One region of the Pseudobacillus sp. 179-B 2D1 NHS genome, then DNA from elsewhere that is predicted to be linked to it. Evidence: predicted binding sites of a transcription regulator. Region 1 holds the regulator's gene; each other region holds the start of a gene.

Region 1 (4,904 bases):
TAAAAAAAGGGCATGTCAGGTTTGCTCGGAGCCCTTATTTTTCCGAATTAGTTGATAGTAAAAATAAAAGCCCTGGCCCTATTATTCATGGAGGACCAAAAAGCATATTTAAGAAAGCAAAGAAAAGCAGATTTACAAAGTTTAAGCCATCTACGACAGATAAGCTCACCGAGGAAGAATGCCGATATATTGAAAATACATTAATCTTTTTAGCCCTTGATACAGACAAAATCAAGGGCTTTTTGTACAGTTAAATGTTTCTTGTAAAAGTTGTTTGGTTTTCTTTAGGCAAGGGCTTAACAAATAAAAAAGACCGCATGTCGATGACGATGTGAAGAAGGATTGGGAATAAAAGGGAGCCAGTAGCTAAATAAGTACGGGCAAAAATAAAACCAATGAACCCGGTAAGCAAGAGGCCTTTCCAGCCTTGATAAATGTGCCCAAATCCAAAAATAACGGCTGAGATAATGATTATATACATTGGTTGAATGTCAATTGGCAGACTCGACAGGTAATGAATAACAAACCCCCTGTAAATAATTTCCTCGCAAACACCTGCCGTTATAGCAACGAAGATAGATAATCTTCTTTCTTGTTTAGTTGTGGGCAATAAGTAGTCGATGTCTGCTGTTTGCTTGTTTAAGCGTTGTTGATAAGCCGGTATTTTCATTAGAACAAATAGTAAAATAAAGAGGCCTGCCAGAAAGCCGAAGATCATGCCGAGCGCTTCTGAATGGGGTTGCTGCGGAAGGGTTATTCCCATATCTTTAAACGTTATTTTTGTCATTACTATCATGAGAAGGATTGCTGCTACAATCGTCCATTCTGAATAAATGACAAATTTAAAGAATCTTACTCTCGAAAGGGTATCTTTTTTCTCCTTTAACGACTTTGTGTATTTAACGTCGAAGAAAGGATAAATTAAAAGAAGGAAAGCTAGTAATAAAGACTCTAAAATTAGTATTGACATATAAATTTACTCCTGTTTTACCTCCATTATCTCATGAGGATGGAAATTTATGCAACTAATGACCTAAATAACCTATCTTACTTTAGAGTAACTTAAAATTATTTTATTACTCTTTATTGCTTAATACACAAAGGTTTTTATGTTTTTAAGAATAAGTGACGGGCTAATCATTTATCGTTATAGTAGAAATTGGAAGAATGAATATAGAGAATAGAGGGGATGGACAAATGGGTAAAAAGCAGTTTGATTCTTCTCGGGAATATGCCTGCAAGCTTGATCAACAGGATGAGCTGGCATCCTTTCGCAACGAATTTTATATTCAAGAAGGAATCATTTATCTCGATGGTAATTCGTTAGGATTACTGTCCAGACGATCAGAGAAATCGTTGTTAGAGTTGCTAGATTCGTGGAAGCAGTTCGGAATTGATGGGTGGACAGAAGGGGGTTATCCTTGGTATGACCTCTCGGAGCGGCTTGGTGGGAAGCTGGCATCGTTAGTTGGGGCACGGCCTGAGGAGGTAATAGTGACTGGTTCCACAACAACGAATCTGCATCAGATGATTGCCACCTTTTATGAGCCGGAAGGCAAACGAACAAAAATACTGGCAGACGAACTTACGTTTCCTTCTGATATCTATGCGCTACGAAGCCAGATTCAGCTGAAAGGCTATCATCCGGAGGATCACTTGATTCGCGTACAAAGCCGCGATGGGCGTCTTATTGAAGAAGAAGATGTGATTGAAGCAATGACAGAAGAGGTGGCTTTAATCGTCTTGCCGAGCATCCTTTACCGGAGCGGGCAAATTCTTGACATAAAGCGCATAACGAAAGAAGCCCATAAACGCAATATTTTAATTGGCTTCGACCTGTGTCATTCAATTGGAGCAATTGAACACCAATTGAACGAATGGGAAGTAGACTTTGCGGTTTGGTGCCATTATAAATATTTAAATAGCGGTCCGGGCAGTGCCGGTGGATTATATGTAAATAAAAAACATTTTGGCAAGCTGCCAGGTCTTGCCGGATGGTTTGGTTCGAACAAAGAGAAACAATTTGATATGGAGCATACGTTCATGCCGGCAGAAGCGGCAGGAGCCTATCAGATCGGCACACCTCATATATTAAGTATTGCTCCATTGATCGGTTCACTCCAACTCTTTGAAGAGGCGGGTATAGAGAACCTCCGAAAAAAGTCTTTATGTATGACGCGTTATATGATCGAGCTCACTTCAGAAGAACTGAGCGAAGCCGGTTTTAAGATAGGGAATCCCTTGGAAGACAAGAGACGGGGCGGACACATTTATTTGGAGCATAAAGAAGCTGCACGGATTTGTAAAGCGTTAAAAGTGAATGGAGTTATTCCAGATTTTCGAGCTCCTCATGGGATCAGGCTTGCTCCAGTCCCTTTATATAACACGTATGAAGAAGTGTGGAAGGCGGTGCAGATTTTAAAGAAGATTATGAAGGAGGAACAATATAAACAGTTTGAGAATGAACGTGGCATTATTGCGTAAGTGGGGAACTCAATCATCAATTTTTTCTGCCTCTGGCCTATAAAGGTCCAGGGGTTTTTGGTGGTTGAAGAGACTCTGACTCTCTTGCTTTTAATCTAGCAATGGAACTTTCGATTGTTGTTCGGTGAATGGCTTTTCTCATTAAACAATCATATCTTCTTTAGGCTCGTCATATGATAGGTTAACTGCTATTCTATTACTCTTGCAAAAAAGTTAAAACTCCTTTCCGCACAATAGAGCAGAAAGGAGTTTGTCCAGCAGTTAATGGATATCCCGGTAGACGCCAATCACTTTGCCAAGGATAGTAGCAGACGACAGAATAATTGGTTCCATGGATGAATTTTCAGGTTGAAGGCGAATAAAGTCTTTTTCTTTAAAAAAGCGTTTAACGGTGGCTTCGTTTTCCTCGGTCATCGCTACAACTATTTCGCCATTTTTGGCTGTCTGTTGCTGGCGTACGACGACATAATCACCATTTAGAATGCCGGCTTCAATCATACTGTCGCCCATGATTTCCAGCATAAATACATTGTCATCGGCAGGTGCAAGCCGCTCCGGTAAAGGAAAATATTCTTCAATATTTTCGATGGCGGTAATAGGCATTCCGGCTGTTACTTTCCCGATTAATGGCACACTTACTACTTTTTGTCTCGGTACGCTTTCTTCCAATTCCAATATTTCGATCGCGCGTGGTTTCGTTGGATCGCGGCGGATCAGTCCTTTGCTCTCCAGACGAGAAAGATGGCCATGGACAGTGGAGCTGGATGCCAATCCAACTGCTTCCCCGATCTCGCGCACGGAAGGAGGATAGCCTTTTGCTTTAACTTCAAGCTTGATGAAGTCCAAAATATCTTGCTGCCTCTTCGATAATTTTGTCATTTGTCTGCACCTCTTAGATTATCTCTTTTCTGTATTATAACATGTCACTTTTTAGGATACAAACATAAGTTCGAATGAAATCTTGACTCAAACAAATGTTCCTATTAAAATAAAGATAAATATACGAACGAGTATTCGCTTGAAGGGGATGTTGAATGATGAAAGTGTTTGTTAAAAAGAATTCTTTTGTTCTGTTATTTATGGCTGTTACAATTATGGCAGGAAGCATGCTGATCTTTAATGTGAGTGAGAAACGTCTTCCTTACGAAGAAATCACCGTACGGGAAGGGGACTCTCTCTGGAGCATTGCCAGACAGTATAATAACAGCAAGGAAATGGAAGAAGAGGACTTTATCATGTGGATACAAAAAGAGAACAAGCTGCATTCCGTTAAAATATTACCGGGAGACACTCTCGTTATTCCCATTACTTCGCATTCATCTCATACTGGCGGCCAGATCGCTTTTAAAGGAGAGTAATTTCAAGTGAAAGCTATTATATATTGCCGTGTAAGCACAAAAAAAGAAACACAGGAAACGTCGCTTCAACGGCAAGAGGAAGAACTGCTCAGCCTTGCCTTCCGAAAAGGATATGAAGTGGCAGCGGTGATTAAAGAGCAAGTGAGTGGCTATGAATTAGATCGGCCGGGAATGCTTGATTTGCTAGATCTAGTGAAAAAGGAATCGATTGATGCTGTACTGATTCAGGATGAAACACGAATTGGACGAGGCAATGCTAAAATTGCTTTGCTGCACTGCTTGTTTAAAGAAGGAGTAAAAGTATTTAGCATCGCTGATGATGGAGAGCTGCAGCTGTCAGAATCAGATTCAATGGTTATTCAAATTGTTAGCATGGTAGAAGAATACCAGCGGAAGATTCATAATTTAAAAATCAAGCGAGGAATGAAACGGGCGGTAGAAAACGGTTTTCGACCTGAAGACAATTTAAAGAATAGAGGAAACCCAGCCGGAAGAGAGAGGAAGGAAGTGCCGATGGAAGAAATTGTCCGTCTACGCCGCAATAACCTTACTTTCGAAGAAATAGCTGCTACTTTAAACGGCTTTGGTTATCGGGTATCTAAGGCGACAGTTCACAGACGATTTAAAGAGTATGCTGAACAGGCGGATAAAGATCTTGAATAGGCATCTTTCTTGTTTATTCCTTTCCCTTTTAATAAAATAAAGGCAAGAATATATTAAAGAAAAAGAAAGGAGAGTCTGCTGATTTATAACGAATTGGCAGTAACCCCATCTATGCTTTCTCAAGATAAACTAGCTCGTATTAATGAGCTTTCCAAGAAATCAAAAACTGAAGGGCTGTCCGCAGAGGAACAAGCAGAGCAGACAAGCCTGCGCCAAGAATACTTACGTGCTTTTCGCTCGTCCATGAAAAATACAGTGGAATCGGTGCGTATTTTTGATCCTGAAGGCAATGAAGTGACACCTGAAAAAATTAAAGACATTCAAAAACGTAAAAGAATGCATTAATGAGCCGGCAAACGCTGGCTTTTTTATATGGAGTAAACGGAAAAGAAAATGACA
Region 2 (4,904 bases), on a different contig from region 1:
TATCATCGTATGTACAGCAATTTGTCCGTTATGTCTTATCCTATATTGAAAGTCCCCTGCAACAATACAGGGGACTTTCTCAAATGAAAAACTAAACGATTAACTTCCCCAGCCGCTACATCTGGAGCAAGATGAGCAACGAGAACAACTAAAGCAGTTAAAGCATCTAAAACAGTTAAAGCAATTAAAGCAGTTAAAACAGCTAAAACAGCTGAAGCATCTAAAACAGCTAGAACATCTAAAACAACTAGAGCATCGGCCAAAACTACCCAATTGTCGATCCTGGTCCGTATAGTACTGATTTTGATCCCAAGGGATTGCCTGCGTTGCTTGGAAATCACCAACATTCAAGCTTTGAAGTTCACTTTGGAAATCATTCATTTTCATTTCCTCCTCAAACAAAATTTAAATAGGTGCCAAAAACTTGAAACAGGAATAGCCAAGTTAAATCGCAAAAGAACTGTATACTGGATGGATGCATTTAGTATTTCGAGCACTCATCAACAAATTATGTAAAATACATGGGTATCGTTACTAATACAGAAGCCTAATTTTATAGAAAGGGTAAAGCCGACAAATTTTGTTCATCGAATGAAATAGCTGGCTCCCATTGATCCAGATTAAAGTTAACTTACGAATCACCATTTTTCCGGAACCCTTGTTTAATAAGGCTGCGGCTTCAGCGGGAAAAGCGTTCGCCTGCAGTGAAAATCAGCAATCAAATATAACAGAAAAAGGTCCCCAGCCAAAGTAGCTGGGAGCCTTGAAAACACCTAAAAATATAATCTTTCTATTCTCCTGCTTCTATCCTTTTACGTAAACTATTGGCTGATTCCTAAATCTTAGACAACCCATTTATATTTGCTAGAAATGATGGCCACCTACAATTAAGAAAAGCGATCGAAACGAGGCGATGCAAGCCCGATTGAATATAAACGGTCGTCCCTTAAGAAAGTTGTCCGACTGAGTGTGGACAATCCACACTACTTATAATTGTTTTGCAGTGAGTCTAAATAGAAAAATGGTTTAACCTAGGAACTTCAATTAAATCCCCTTTATTTTTGGTTGTTTAAACACCTCCTAGATAGCTTTGCGTTATGTTTTGGAGAACAATTTTTCCATTCTTGCTGTATTTTTCGAATAACTCTGACAGGAGAAAAACAAACCTTTTATACTCTTCGTCATTTTTTTTCGGCGCATAGGAGGCTGATAAATTCCTTCCCACAAAACCTTCATAATCAAAAAATACATCATTTTGATACTTTTTGAACTCATACTTTCCATCCTTAAAAAAGCGATTAAACACTTCTGGAGTTTCCTCTATGCCACCGCTAAATCCTTTGAAATTTGAACAGGTCTTTTGGCAAATTTCCGCATTTTCTTTAATAATGGGGTTAGTTAAATCTCTGCTATTCCAAACAAGAGCCACCTTTGCCTTTTGTTTTAAAATCCGTTGACATTCGATTTTGAATGCTTTTTTATCAAACCAATGAAATGCCTGGGCAACAGTTACTAAATCCACACTCTTCCCTTTCACAGTTGTATGTTCAGCAGTTGCTTTTATTGATCTAAAACGAGAATATCGTTTTAACGATTGCTCAGCCATCTTTCTCATTTCATCATTTGGCTCCACTCCAATCACATTTAAACCTCTTTCCAGCAGCTGGCGGCTAAATATCCCGGTACCTGAGCCAATATCGGCCACAATCCGCTCATGGTTCAGCTGGCTAGCTGAAAACAAATAATCAATATATTCATTAGGGTAACTAGGGCGATATTTCGCATATATATCGGCCTTGTCGGTAAAAATTCCTGTTGTTTTCACAGCACTACCTTCTTCCCCGCGAGATGATGTATAGAAATAGAGACGAAATAGTATATTTCATAAAATCACCTACTCTTTTCAAGGTATTTTAGCATATTTCTTCCTTAACTAATTTGCCCGATAGCGATATAACAAAAGGAACTGCAAACGCAGTTCCTTTCTTCATTAATGCCCCTGTTTATCCATTCACAAACTAGATTTGCTGCCTTTTAATCCTCATCTTTAAAATGAGCTTCCTCTTTACTTCTTAACCGGCATATATAATACAAGGGCAGGGCTCGAGCAAATGGTGGACAGGCTTGGTCACTCGGATGATCACATCGCGAAAATTTCTATCTCCACGCCACGCAAGAAATAAAAAAGAAGCTCCCCATAAGTTCAGCGAACTCATGAGAAGCCTCTATTAAAAACCTTTATGTTAGCAAAATGTTAGCATTCCACTCTCATCTTACATAACACCCTTAACTCTCAAGGGATGAAGCGGCTTATTACATCATGCCGCCCATACATTAGAAGGCAATACCAAAGAATATCACCTGTTCTTCCCCTTATTATAAAAGCATAAATTAATCGTTTATCCCCTTAAAAGTTCACTAGACAATATAGAATTATATGAGTTACGGCATCAAAAACGGCATCAAACTATTAAAAGATAATTGATAAGATCATTAACAAGCCGAAACCCCACAGCAAATCCTTCTCTTCCTCAGAAACCCATTTCGTCTGTACATAGTATGAGCCATACGTTCCTTTCACTTTCACCAATTTAATTTTACGGACGGAGCTGGATAGTGAGACCTCCTCCTGCTTTTCTAGTTCGGGCAAAAATCTCCCTTTCTCGTCCCGATTCCTCTCCTGACGTCTTTCTTCTATTACACGCATTGACGTCCTCCCCCTTCTCTTTAATATCCGGGTTTTGTTCTCTCCATAAGCCGGCCTGATCCAGCGACCATTTAGGATGAGGGAGAGGGACGTCTTTCTTTTTACTGCTGCGAAGTATAGAGTGAAATTCTTTAGAGTGAGCTGCAGCAAAAAGAGCAGCTCGAATAATTTGATTGCGGTCCAGGTGCGTTGCATAAAAAAGATCATCTACATACTTTTTGAATGTTGAATGGTACCTGACTGTCGGTCTATAAACCATTGACGTCCTCCCCTTTCTTCATGACGTCTGTTGACGTCTTTGTAAAAGATATGAGAATTCTTCTTTTTTATGAACATTTTTGTTCAACTTTTTCATCATGAAATTTAACAGGAACTTGGAATATTATGTGGAATTGTTATTTAAAGAAGGTGAGAGCGGATGTTTAGAAATAAAATTGGCTACTGGGCTAAAGAAAAAGGATTAAAGCATAGATATTTAGCAAGCTGCTGTGGAGTGTCAGAACAAACTTTCTCCAGGTGGGTAAGAAATGGTACTCAGCCTGATTTAAAACAATCGTTTATTCTAGCCAAACTTTTTGGCATTTCTGTGGATGACTTAGGAGAATACACTGAGGAAACGAAAAAAGCCCCTCTCAAATGAGAAGGGCTACGCACTAACAGAACTTACTGCCAATATATCTACAAACGGTACCTTCTTAACATCTCCATACTTCTCTTCTACATGGATCAGTTTTGTTTGACCATCCATTTTTGTAACTTTTCCTTGAATTGGCTCACCCACTTTCCAAACAGATAACACCACTTCCGTTTTCTCTGTGAAAGCTTCTGTTAATTGATATGCAATTTCCTCAAGTTCAAATTCATCGCGAACTGGGCGCTGGGGTTTAGTTTGCTTTTTAGCTTTGGCCACTATGTATCCTCCTTAATTTTCTTTATATTCCTATTATACGGAACGAATGTTCTTATTTCAACAAAAACAAGAACATATATTCTATTCCAAAAAAGAAGAAGCCCATCAAAAGAGATTTTGAGCTTCTTTAAAAAGGAGAATTTAAAAGCTTAGCAAGGAATGGAATACTTATCCGCCCCTACAATAATGTATGTAATTCTCGTTTAGAGGGTCAGGGCTTTTATATCATTTTTGCTCAATTCCTTATTCTAACTGCAAAGAAACTCCTAAATGAATATACAAAACAAAAAGCCCCCATCCATTAAGAACAGGGGCTTTCATTTATTATTCTTCTTGTCTTATTTGCGGATTAAACTCAAATTCACAGCTGATCTTCTGCTCAATAGTCATCATCTGCTATCCAGGCAAGAATGATGAATAATATCGATAAGCTTACAAAAGCTACCCTAAAAGGGATGTTAATATGTATAAATTAATTCTTAGCTTATTGTATTGCATCGTATTGATTCCTATAGATTTAGCTTCAGTCCAAGTTAGCCTGGATAATATAGTCTATGCAGAAGATCAAGCACCCTCGCTGTACAAAAGGCCAGAGAAAAATATCCGAATGCGGCAGTCGTTGATTATCTTCATGTTGGCAGATACAATAGTGCGGATCATTCCACAGAAAAATTTAAGCTGTGGTTGAAAGAGAACAGCAGAGAATTCGGGGCTCTTGTAGAGATTAAATATAATTCTAAAACCGCACAAGTAATAAGGATCACAATCAGAGAAGCTTCTGAATGAGTGTGTAAAATGAAAAAAGCCCCTATCCACACGGATAGGGGCTTTGCTATTATCTATTCTTTTCTTACTTTCGGGTTGTACCCATACGTACCACTGATATAAGCACAAGCCTCTTCGGCTGCTTCCATCGATGTAAAGATACCAGTCCATGCCCGCAAGTCTTTTGCAAAGGCATTAAAACCAAGTTCTTTGGCAGCAATTTCTGCGTTTTCATGAGTACTAAATCCCCCGGTATAAACCCGGAACTTACCAGGAGTACCGACCAATCCTTTTTCTTTGATTAATTGATCGATCTTTGCCAGAGTTGCTTTCCCTGCAATTCCATCAACCGCAAGCCCTGTCCGGCGTTGTAAAATCATAACAGCATTAGTTGTTCCTTTGCCGTAAATGCCGTCAATACCGTTTGTATCTAACCCCAACTTAACCAATTTTTCCTGTAATGCTTTTACCTCTTCTTTACTTAACACGTTAACTGGAACGGTTGCAGCTGTAGTCAGATGC
Region 3 (4,904 bases), on a different contig from region 1:
GGACAAAACGGATGGCCAATACGAGCAAACAATAGACGTAAATAATCATAGATTTCCGTAACAGTTCCAACCGTTGAACGGGGATTCCGGCTTGTCGTCTTTTGATCAATAGAAATAGCCGGGGACAGCCCTTCAATAGCATCAACATCTGGCTTATCCATTTGTCCAAGAAATTGGCGGGCGTACGCAGATAAAGATTCCACATAGCGGCGCTGTCCCTCCGCATAAATTGTGTCGAACGCCAGCGATGATTTCCCCGATCCAGACAGGCCCGTCAAAACGACGAGCTTGTCCCGCGGGATGGTAATATCAATATTTTTTAAGTTATGCGCTCTTGCCCCTTTTACAGTAATTTTATCTATTCCCATATCAAAGTCATCCTTCCGATTTCAACTCTAGCAATGCGTCGCGCAGCTGGGCAGCCAATTCGAAATCAAGCGCTTTGGCTGCTGCTTTCATCTCGCTTTCCATGTTGGCAATTAGGCGATTTCTCTCTTGAGGTGTAAGTTTTTTCTTAGAAGCTGCTGTTTCATAGCTCTCCACTTCTTCAGCAGCGTGGGTGGCCCGAATAACATCACGAATATCTTTTTGAATGGTCTGCGGTGTAATGCCATGCTCTTCGTTATATGTTTGCTGAATCTCCCGGCGCCGTTTTGTTTCTTCTATGGCTTTAGCCATCGAGTCCGTTACTTTATCTGCGTACATAATGACGTGCCCGCCAGCATTGCGAGCTGCCCGACCCATCGTCTGGATAAGTGAACGCTCAGAGCGAAGGAAACCTTCTTTATCAGCATCCAATATAGCTACAAGTGATACTTCAGGAATATCCAGTCCCTCTCTCAGCAAGTTAATGCCAACAAGCACATCAAATTTGCCAAGTCGGAGATCACGAATGATCTCTATCCGTTCAAGCGTCTTAATTTCCGAATGCAAGTATTGAACTTTTATACCAATCTCCTTTAAATAATCTGTTAAATCCTCGGACATTTTCTTCGTCAATGTAGTCACAAGCACCCGCTCGTTCCGAGCAGTTCGTTCGTTAATTTCATTCAATAAATCATCGATCTGTCCTTCAATCGGGCGGACATCCACTGTCGGATCAAGCAGGCCGGTCGGGCGGATAATTTGTTCTGTCATATGCGGCGTGTGTTCGATCTCGTAAGGTCCTGGCGTTGCTGATACATAGACGATTTGATTTACATGATCCTCAAACTCTTCAAATTTTAACGGACGGTTGTCTTTGGCGGATGGCAGACGAAAACCGTGATCGACAAGCACCTGCTTACGCGCCTGGTCACCATTGAACATACCGCGGATTTGCGGAAGAGTAACGTGCGACTCATCGACAACAATTAAAAAGTCATCTGGAAAGTAATCAAGAAGCGTATAAGGCGTAGAACCAGGGGGCCGCAAAGTTAAGTGGCGGGAATAATTCTCAATCCCCGAGCAAAAACCCATCTCGCGCATCATTTCCAAATCATAGCGTGTGCGCTGCTCAAGCCGCTGTGCTTCAAGCAATTTATTTTCTGAACGCAAAATAGCGAGTTGCTCTTCCAACTCTTTTTCGATATTGCCAATCGCTATTTTCATTTTTTCTTCCCGCGTAACGAAGTGAGACGCCGGAAAAATGGCTACATGTTCACGGTCACCCATGATTTCTCCTGTCAATGCATCCACTTCACGAATTCGGTCAATTTCATCTCCAAAAAATTCCACGCGGATACAATGCTCATCTCGGGAGGCAGGAAAAATTTCCACAACATCTCCGCGAACGCGGAATGTTCCGCGCTTGAAATCAATGTCATTCCGTTCATACTGCACATCAACGAGCTTGCGCAGCAGCTGATTGCGTTCAATCTCCATTCCATTACGCAACGAAATGACAAGATCCCGATACTCTTCTGGAGAACCCAAACCGTAAATGCATGATACACTGGCAATGATGATGACATCATTCCGTTCAAATAATGACGAAGTTGCTGAGTGGCGAAGCTTATCAATCTCGTCATTGATGCTCGCATCCTTTTCAATAAACGTATCCGTCTGCGGAACATAGGCTTCCGGCTGGTAATAATCATAGTAGCTGACAAAATATTCAACAGCATTATTCGGAAAAAATTCCTTGAATTCACTATACAACTGGCCGGCAAGTGTTTTATTGTGGGCAATGACAAGTGTCGGCTTATTTACTTCTTTGATTACATTAGAGATCGTAAAAGTTTTCCCGGTTCCTGTCGCTCCAAGCAGCGTTTGATGTTTTTTTCCTTCTTTTATCCCTGAAACAAGCTCGGCGATAGCTCCTGGCTGGTCCCCTTGCGGACTGTATTTAGACACAATTTCAAATTGGTTTTTCACCTTTCAACCCCCTGACTTCTGGTAAATATATTGATTCTTTTATCTAAAACATCCTCTTAAAGTCTGTGCAATTTTCTAAGGTTAGTAATCATAATCCCCATTTTAGCATAAATAAAACCTGAATGGCTATTAATAAGCGTACGTATGTTCCTGTATTTTTCCATCGTAAAAAAAGCCTCTCCTTTAAGCAGAGAGGCTTTTTTACATTAAGATATCCATCCATATTTTAATAGCCGTAGCTGCTATTAAGATTGCCAGCAGCCACTGCAACACTTTGATATTCATTTTTTGTCCCGCTTTGGCGCCGAGCGGCGAGGCGATCACGCTAGCAACAATCATCACAAGCGCCGGGACAAACATCACTTGTCCGGTCATCAGCTTCCCACCCGCCGAACCAATCGACGAAATAAATGTGATTGCGAGTGAGCTGGCAATCGTCATTCTTGTCGGGATTTTTAAAACTACGAGCATGATCGGCACAAGTAAAAAGGAGCCGGCCGCTCCGACAATCCCGGCACCGATCCCTATGATAAGAGCAGAGAAAGAAGCAAGCCATTTATTAAACTCTACTTCCTCCATCGACCGATTATCCACATTTTTCCGCGGAATAAACATCATGATTGCAGCAAGGGCTGCCAGTAAGCCATATATAACGTTGACCGTCGATTCCGCCAGATGTTCCGAACCAAATCCTCCGACAAAACTTCCGGCGAGCACGGCAATCCCCATATACATAATTAATTTTTTGTTTAAATAATCGCTTTTCCGATAGGCCCACACACCGGTCAGCGAAGCGAAAAGCACTTCCACTGCACTGATACCCGCCACTTCATGAGCAGTGAAAGCGCCAAAGCCAAGCATGGGCGGGAGGTATAAAAGCATTGGATATTTAATTATAGCGCCGCCAATTCCAACCATCCCTGACAGGAAAGAACCAATAAAGCCAATAAAAAAAAGAGCTGCCAGCCATCCGAATGACCAATCCATTCATTTGTCTCCCCTTTCCTGTCCCTCTATTTCCACGTGGTAATACCACCTGCTATGTTCGTAATCTTCTTAAATCCTTTTTTCTTTAGTAGGCGGGCTGCCTTCCGACTGCGCATACCGCTTTGGCACATAACAACAACTTCTCTTTCAGGGTCTAGTTCTTTTATGCGCGCAGATAGCTGCTGCAGCGGAAGGTTTTTAAAGCCTTTGATATGACTGGCTTTAAATTCTCCAGGTGTCCGGACATCAATCCATTGTTTATCTTTCTTTCTTATCTCCTTCTTTAACTCGTCAGCAGCGGCATTGCGCACTCCTGCAGCCGGCATCATATTTTTAATGGCTATAAAAATAAAGATAGCTAATATAAGATAAAAAATAAGCGTCATCTTCGCTCTCCCTTTACATATGGGGGTATTTTTTCAATCAAAAAATTAACGGCTCTTTACAAGCAGGCTAACTGCCTCTTTTACAAGAGAATCTGTCGGTTCTCCCTGCTCGATATTCGCACGTACGCACTGCTCTAAATTCCGGCTGACAATGAGGCCCATTGCACGGCTGATTGCACTCTCTATTGCGCTTAGCTGCGTAACAACGGCTGTACAGTCTACTCCCTCTTCCATCATGCCCATGACCCCGCGCACTTGTCCTTCAATGCGTTTCAATCGGTTTTTCAAGTCTTTGCCGTACTCCACAGAGAATCACCTCCACACATTATAACAATAGATTTTATCAAAATACGCAGTGTATCTTCCTATTATCTCCGTGAAACAGCACATTTCTGGGCCGTTCTTAAAAAAGCAGAGGGTGTCCGCATATCAATACTTGTTGGACACCCAGATTAAATCAATTATTTAAGCAGCTCCATCACGGCATCTGGATCATAACCAAGAATCCACTGACCGTTTATTTCTGTCTGTGGTACTCCCATTTGTCCTGTCGTTTCTACAAGTCTCTGTGCAGCTTGCCGATCTTGCTGAACATTCACCTCAGTAAACGGGATACCTTGTTCCTTTAGAAAGTTTTTCATCATCGTGCAATATGGACAAGTATTTGTTGAATAGACGGTTACTTTGTTCATTTAAACTCCTCCTCGTTATAGTTGTACAATCGGGCCGTTTTCTTTTTTCCAGCCGGCAAAACCGCTTGCCATGTTTTCGACGTTTTTAAATCCCTTTGCCTGGAGCAAGCTTGTGCCGATTGCAGAACGGGCCCCGGATTGGCAATGAACAATAATCTTCTTATCTTTCGGCAGGTTGGCTGCCTCCTCTTCCAAATAGCCAAGCATATAATGATGGGCGGTTGGAATATGTCCGGCTTCCCATTCTCCCTGTTGACGAATATCCACTACGTAGACATCATCCTTTTCATATTGAGCTTTTAACTGGTCAACATCAATGTTTATATACTTTTCGAGATCAGGTGCTTCACTTACTGTTCTTGGGCTGGCAAATGCCACAATTTTATCAAGCCCAATGGACTCAAGAGAATGCTGAATTTCAGTTGTTTGTTCTCTTGCTGCAATGACGACAAGCTTTTTATCATAGTCAAGAATCCAGCCGGCC

The links. Region 1 encodes LexA, which represses DNA repair genes until DNA is damaged. Its sites were predicted from a motif close to CGAACATATGTTCG; they were not measured.
Region 2: ACH0BF_RS20520 (YolD-like family protein) is a predicted target of LexA. The motif match lies at 3,657-3,670, and genes of this name have one in related genera.
Region 3: uvrB (excinuclease ABC subunit UvrB) is a predicted target of LexA. The motif match lies at 2,493-2,506, and genes of this name have one in related genera.

What each region holds. Positions count from the first base shown of each region.
Region 1 is NZ_JBIQDP010000040.1:1,761-6,664, forward strand. It holds gene ACH0BF_RS23480 (CPBP family intramembrane glutamic endopeptidase) at 251-970, opposite strand; gene kynU (kynureninase) at 1,198-2,484, shown strand; gene lexA (transcriptional repressor LexA) at 2,746-3,363, opposite strand; gene yneA (cell division suppressor protein YneA) at 3,519-3,842, shown strand; gene ACH0BF_RS23500 (YneB family resolvase-like protein) at 3,849-4,505, shown strand; gene ACH0BF_RS23505 (DUF896 domain-containing protein) at 4,617-4,850, shown strand.
Region 2 is NZ_JBIQDP010000026.1:47,820-52,723, reverse strand. It holds gene ACH0BF_RS20540 (heterocycloanthracin/sonorensin family bacteriocin) at 100-381, opposite strand; gene ACH0BF_RS20535 (class I SAM-dependent methyltransferase) at 1,070-1,825, opposite strand; gene ACH0BF_RS20530 (hypothetical protein) at 2,598-2,966, opposite strand; gene ACH0BF_RS20525 (helix-turn-helix transcriptional regulator) at 3,126-3,347, shown strand; gene ACH0BF_RS20520 (YolD-like family protein) at 3,354-3,617, opposite strand; partial or broken gene ACH0BF_RS20515 (DUF3889 domain-containing protein) at 4,200-4,403, shown strand; gene ACH0BF_RS20510 (peptidoglycan-binding protein) at 4,457-4,904, opposite strand, start outside.
Region 3 is NZ_JBIQDP010000010.1:115,970-120,873, forward strand. It holds gene uvrA (excinuclease ABC subunit UvrA) at 1-368, opposite strand, end outside; gene uvrB (excinuclease ABC subunit UvrB) at 376-2,355, opposite strand; gene ACH0BF_RS12085 (sulfite exporter TauE/SafE family protein) at 2,557-3,342, opposite strand; gene ACH0BF_RS12090 (rhodanese-like domain-containing protein) at 3,369-3,728, opposite strand; gene ACH0BF_RS12095 (metal-sensitive transcriptional regulator) at 3,774-4,034, opposite strand; gene ACH0BF_RS12100 (glutaredoxin family protein) at 4,190-4,420, opposite strand; gene ACH0BF_RS12105 (rhodanese-like domain-containing protein) at 4,436-4,904, opposite strand, start outside.